Regions from separate parts of the Planococcus sp. SSTMD024 genome, predicted to be linked through region 1. Evidence: riboswitches for the same ligand, from Rfam matches in the RefSeq annotation. Region 1 holds a riboswitch; the other holds the start of a gene.
The links. A riboswitch is a leader RNA that binds a small molecule or an ion and turns the genes downstream of it on or off. The one in region 1 is predicted to bind preQ1.
Positions count from the first base shown of each region.

Region 2: linked by a shared signal. The riboswitch ahead of queC (7-cyano-7-deazaguanine synthase QueC) and the one ahead of queF (preQ(1) synthase) in region 1 are both predicted to bind preQ1.

Region 1 covers NZ_JBGGNS010000020.1:106,840-110,050, forward strand. Annotated here, with positions in the region: gene AB9R92_RS06345 (endonuclease/exonuclease/phosphatase family protein) at 1-337, shown strand, start outside; gene AB9R92_RS06350 (queuosine precursor transporter) at 402-1,031, opposite strand; gene queF (preQ(1) synthase) at 1,044-1,538, opposite strand; PreQ1 riboswitch class I at 1,633-1,680, opposite strand; gene AB9R92_RS06360 (cytochrome P450) at 2,398-3,211, opposite strand, start outside.
Region 2 covers NZ_JBGGNS010000006.1:78,677-81,887, reverse strand. Annotated here, with positions in the region: gene AB9R92_RS01585 (universal stress protein) at 154-654, shown strand; gene AB9R92_RS01580 (NADP-dependent oxidoreductase) at 705-1,643, opposite strand; PreQ1 riboswitch class I at 1,749-1,792, shown strand; gene queC (7-cyano-7-deazaguanine synthase QueC) at 1,801-2,463, shown strand; gene queD (6-carboxytetrahydropterin synthase QueD) at 2,460-2,882, shown strand; gene queE (7-carboxy-7-deazaguanine synthase QueE) at 2,879-3,211, shown strand, end outside.

The sequences.
Region 1 (3,211 bases):
AAGCCATTTCCCGAAAATCATCGCGGGCGATTTCAATGCACCGCCGACACATCGCCACTTGGCCCATCTCCATCACACCATGACGGATGTCTTCTTGAAAACGAAGCGCGGCGACGCCTATACGTATCCGTCTCCTTATGAAAATCACGAAACCGGTGAATCGTTCAAGCCGATGACACGCATCGATTACATTTTTGCTGACCGCGGTTTTGACGTACGGGATGCAGAAAAAATCGAAACGGCTGTATCGGATCATTTGCCGATTACCGCAGAGCTCGTCTGGACGCAAAAACAGGATTTGGGCGCAATCATCGTGCCTGCAGTCCAGCCATCCTAAAAAATTCAACTCCAAAAGCCGCCGGCAATGTTTGCCGGCGGCTTTGTTATGCATTGATCCATAATCAAGCAAAGCTTTTTTGAGTGGCTGTCTTGGAGCGGCGCGCGAGTTTGACGAGCAGGTAGACAAGCGGCGTATCCGCTGCTGCGACGACCCATTTGAATACATACTGCGTCAAAATCATGGCGGCCAATGCCGACAACGGCATCGTCCCGTAAAAAGCGATGGTGATGAAAATCGTCGTATCCACCAATTGGCTGGCCATCGTCGAGGCATTATTGCGCAGCCACAATTTCGATTCGCCATTACGTGCTTTTAATTTATGGAAAATCGTGACGTCCAAGTTTTGGCTAATGAAATACGATACTAAGCTTGCGAGCGTCACCCGAAAACCGGCGGAGAAAATCGACTCGAACGCTGCCTGGTCCGCAAAAAACGGTGCCGATGGCAAATGGATGGCCGCAAAGATGAACGCCAGGGCCGCGAGTTGTGTGATAAACCCGGCCATGACCGTTTGGCGGGCGGCTTCTTTGCCGTACACTTCCGCGATCGTGTCGGTGATCGGGAACGTGAAGACGTAGACGATGACCGCAGCCGGCAGCACGGCCCATTCGCTGATGGAAAATAACTTTACGGCCAAAATATTCGACAGGATGAGCAGGCCGACAAAAGCGCCGTTTAAATAAAGTAGCATTGGCGGTTCTCCTTATCGGTTGGTGATCGTTTCGGGATTCATGTCGTGGTTCATCATCCGGTACGTCGCCATTTCCTCGTATTTCGTGCCAGGCTTGCCATAGTTCGTATACGGGTCGATCGACAAGCCGCCGCGCGGGGTGAACTTGCCCCATACTTCGATATAGCGCGGGTCAAGCAGCTCGATCAAGTCGTTCATGATGATGTTGACGACGTCTTCATGGAAATCGCCGTGGTTGCGGAAGCTGAACAAATAAAGCTTCAAGGCTTTGCTTTCGACGAGCTTTTTGTCTGGGATGAAGCTCAAGTAGATCGTCGCGAAATCCGGCTGGCCGGTTTGCGGGCACAGCGACGTGAATTCCGGGCAATTGAATTTGACGAAGTAATCGCGCGTGTGGAGATTGTCGATCGCTTCTAGAATGCCGGGGTCGTATTCAAATTTGTAGCGTGTGTTCTGGTTGCCGAGCAAAGACAAATGCTCGAGTGTTTCTTCGTTTCTTCCTGCCATGTGTGTGGCCTCCTTATAATGGGCCGGCGGGGGAGAGCTATAAAAAATCGGACAACAGAAAAGCCGAATCGCATGTGGATTCGGCTTGATTTCAAAATCCATAGTTTTTTATAGAGGGTGGAATGCTATGAACCTCTCCCGTTGCCGGGTTATTTAATTTCCTGCCTTATCGTATAAGATGAGGGCGGTTCTGTCAATTGTTGGTTTGTTAGGGATTAGCATTTTCAAGTTGCGGGTCATACATTTAACTATATGAAGGAGTGAGTAGAAAAGCTTCCGCTTTTCGACTTCGTTTCAGGGGGGCTGCTTTCCGAGGGGCGAGTGTTGAGCCAATGTACGGCAAAGAGCACCGTACATTTGTCTCGCCAGCCCGCGCGGTCCCTCAGGAGTCAGCCCCCCTTCCACTCCGTCTCCAGTTTTAGAGGGGAAGAAAACTACTTCTGTCCACTCATCAGAAAATGAGAAAATGGGTCACATTTTATAGTTCATATCGTTTGGATCAAGGAGAGTGTGTTTTTGTCCTCGTCTTCCAACTAGATATTCGGTTTAAGAACTTATGTATCAGACGCCGCATCTCAGGAAGCGATTTCCCCGCTAGCCGGCAACTTTATATAGAAGCAGATCGATTTAAACACTCAACATACAACGACATATCTAAGCTGCCCAGCGCCAAGGGTGAGCCGACGCAATAAGACAGGTGTTCTTCCTGGCTTATTGCAAGAGGCCAACCCAAAGCAGGGCGGCGACTACCAACATGAAGCTCAACTTAATGAACAGGAATGATTCCACAAGCAAACCCTCACTATCTTCTTTTCCAGAAATAAAAAAAGCTAGAGACAGAATCTCTAGCTTTTAACTATTAATGGAACGGACAACCTGATTGTACAGTCGTATTCTTCTGTTCGTGATAGAACACATTGTCCGGGCGGTTTTTCAGTTTTTGGACGTCTTTTAAGATTAAGCGGCTTTTTGGCATAGTTGGCATGCGGGACATGTCGTAGGACAAGTCTTGTTCAGGCACGCTGTATTTCAAGTTCTCCGCAAAGTATTTGAAGATGGATTGCATATACATGACCGTCATCCATTCACCTGCACAGCGGTGTCCGGTATGGTGGTCACCGCCGCCTTGCGGAATGAAAGAAAACGGGCTGCCGTCCCATGTGCTGAAACGTTCCGGGATGAATTCATCGGCGTTGTCCCAGGAATCCGGGTGATGGTTCGTGCCGTAAAGGTCCAGAATGACGCGCATGTCTTTTTTGAAGTGGACGCCGTTCCAGTTGAAATCTTTTTTGGAGATTGCTGCCATGACGGGTGCGAACGGGTAATAACGGCGCACTTCCTGGGCGAAATTGTGGCTGTAATTGTTTTCGTCTGCCTGGAGTTTGCCGCGCGTGACTGGATTTTCGTGCATCGCCATGACGCCGAAGACGATAAAGTATGCCGTGGCGATCATCGGGCGGTAGGCGTTATTCAAGTCGACAGCTGCCGTCTCGAGGTCGAGCAGCTTGCCGTTCGGTGTCCGGTGATGGGCGACGATGTACGCTGCGGTATAAGCTGGCGGGTTGTATTCGCCTTTACGGATTTGCTTGATGATTTTTTTCAGCCAGTCTTCGTGCGCATTGCGCGCTTTCATGCCTTCAAGGTAGCGTCCTTCAGTAAGGCCGAATGAATCG
Region 2 (3,211 bases), on a different contig from region 1:
GCGTTATAAAAGCGCTTACGGAAAGAACGAAAGGTATATCGGAATAGTGAAAGAAAAAGAAATAGGAAATTAATCGATAAATTTCACTCTTTAAGGAGGAACAATTTGCCTATGCCTCGAAAGATACAGTATAGACAAAGGAGGAATGTACAGATGACATTAAAGTATAATCAAATCATGGTAGCTGTCGACGGATCGAAAGAAGCGGAGTGGGCTTTTAAAAAGTCCATCGGCATCGCAACACGGAACAACGCGACGTTGAATTTGGTGAACGTAATTGATACTCGTTCCTTCGCTGCAATCGAAGCCTATGACCGCTCAATTGCTGACCGTGCCCAGAAATTCGCTGAAGACTTGCTTGGGGACTATAAAAAAGAAGCCGAAGCCGGCGGTGTGGAAAAGGTCAATATCGTGGTCGATTACGGTTCCCCTAAAACGATGATTCCCCGCGAACTCGCAGAAAGGGTCGAAGCTGACTTGATCATCTGTGGCGCGACTGGTTTGAATGCAGTCGAACGTTTCCTCATCGGCAGTGTTTCCGAGCATATCGTCCGCTCAGCGAAATGCGATGTGCTTGTTGTCCGTACAGCTGAAGCACAGAGTGACGCTCCAGACGATTATTATTCGGAAGAACGCTCCGGAAAACCGGAGTAGCAAACATAAAAGCACACGGCTTGGATGGATGCCGTGTGCTTTTTCTATTTTCATTGCTTCACTTTAATGACGATTTTTCCTCTGGCATGGTGGGATTCGCTTAGTTCATGCGCGTCCCGTACCCCTTCCTCCGTTAGCGGATAGATATGGCCGACTTCCGGTTTCACTTCCCCGCTGACGAATAAATCGCCCAATTTCTTCAATTGCTGCCCGTTCGGCTCCAGCCAGAAACTGCTCACAGTGATGCCCAGTTTTTCTGCCTTCTCCTCATCCGGTTGGCCGGCTATGCTGACGAGCCTGCCGCCGCGCTTCAAAACACCGTAACTTTTTTCAAGCGTTTCTCCGCCCAAGGTATCCAATACGAAATCGAAATTCTCCAAAACTTCCGAGAAATCCTCTTCGTGGTAATCGATTACGCGATTCGCGCCGAGAGACGTGACCAGTTCGTCGTTTTTATCGCTCGCTGTCGTCGCTACATAGCAGCCGATGCTGTTGGCAATCTGGATGGCCATGCTCCCGACACCGCCAGCCCCAGCATGGATGAGTACGCGATCGCCTTTTTTGATATGGCCGATCTCCACCAGGCATTGCCATGCGGTTAGCCCGGTCAACGGAATCGCCGCACCTTGCTCGAAACTCATGCTTTCGGGCATACGCGCCAACAAATTCTCATCTACCGGGACGAATTCCGCATACGTCCCTTGGCGTGTCGTGGCGGGGCGAGCAAAAACCCGGTCGCCGGGGTGGTAATGCTTGACCCCTTCGCCTACTTCCTTGACGACTCCTGCAACATCCCATCCGAGGATGATCGGGAATTCCCACGGCAGCATTTCCTTCAAATAGCCTTCCCTCAGCTTCCAATCAATCGGGTTGACTGAAGTCGCATGGACTTCCACCAATACTTGATGCGCTGAAATGGCCGGCGTCTCCACTTCACGTTCTTTCAATTGCTCTTTACCCCCATACTGGTCAATGACGATCGCTTTCATCTTCACCCACTCCTCCCTTTTACCATCTATATACCCTGACACCATTTCGCTACACATGAAAAAGCACAGGAACTTGCCTATTTATGCTATTATGGGAACTGTTTCATCAAAGAGGTTCGCAAACTCCCTCTCTAAAAAACTAAGGAGCTGTATATTAATGAAAAATGAAAAAGCAGTCGTGGTCTTCAGCGGCGGGCAAGACAGCACCACTTGCCTATTTTGGGCGCTCGAACAATTCAGCGAAGTGAAGGCCGTCACTTTCGATTACGGCCAGCGCCACTCCCAGGAAATCGACCACGCAAAACACATCGCCGAGACGCTCGGCGTACCATTGCAAGTGCTCGATATGGGGCTCATCAATCAATTATCCGCCAACGCTTTGACACGCGATTCGATCGAAGTGGAAGAACAACAGGACGGCCCGCCTTCCACATTCGTTCCCGGGCGCAATTTATTGTTCCTGTCTTTTGCCGCGATTTACGCCGATGCATTCGGCGCACGCCATCTCGTGACCGGTGTTAGCGAGACGGATTTCAGCGGCTATCCGGATTGCCGGGATACGTTTATCCGTTCGCTCAATGTCAGCCTCAACTTATCGATGGACAAGCAATTCGTCATCCACACCCCGCTCATGTGGCTTGATAAAGCAGGTGTCTGGGAATTGTCCGACGAACTCGGCGCATTCGATTTCGTCCAGACCGAAACCTTGACCTGCTACCACGGCATTCCGGCAGCAGGCTGCGGCACATGCCCGTCTTGTGTGCTGCGAAATGAAGGCTTGCAGACGTATTTGTCCCACAAGGCAGGTGCGAAATCTTGATGCAGCAATTCTATCCTTCTGTCCCGCATCCTTATAGCTTCGAATTGAATAAAGATATGCATTTTTCCGCGGCGCATTATATTCCTGCCGAGGAAGCGGGCAAATGCGCGAAAATGCATGGCCATACCTATCATTTGAATATTACGATTGCCGGCGACCGATTGAATGGCACCGGTTTTCTCATCGATTTTAAACAATTGAAAGACCTGATCCACAAACGCTACGATCACAGCGTCTTGAATGACCATCCGGAATTTGCTGACACGTTCCCGACAACCGAACAGCTCGCACAGCAAATACACAAGCTGATCCAGGACACACTCGACCGTTCGGACAACCAGCCGACATGCATTCAAGTCATCGTCCGGGAAACCCCGACAAGCTATGTCGTCTACCGGCCGAAAGAGGTGTCTTCATGAAGATTCCCGTGATGGAAGTATTCGGCCCGACGATCCAAGGCGAAGGCATGGTCATGGGCCAGAAAACGATGTTCGTCCGGACCGCTGGCTGCGACTATTCCTGTTCATGGTGCGATTCCAAATTCACTTGGGACGGTACCGGAAAAAGCGTCATGATGACCGCAGATGACATTGCCCAGCAGCTTGAAGAGCTCGGAAACGACGCTTTTTCACACGTCACCATTTCCGGAGGCAACCCCGCACTTCATAAAGGCATCGCGGAATTGGTCGCATTATGCCAAGGAAAAGGATGGCGCACAGCTGTCGAAACGCAAGGCAGCATCTGGCAG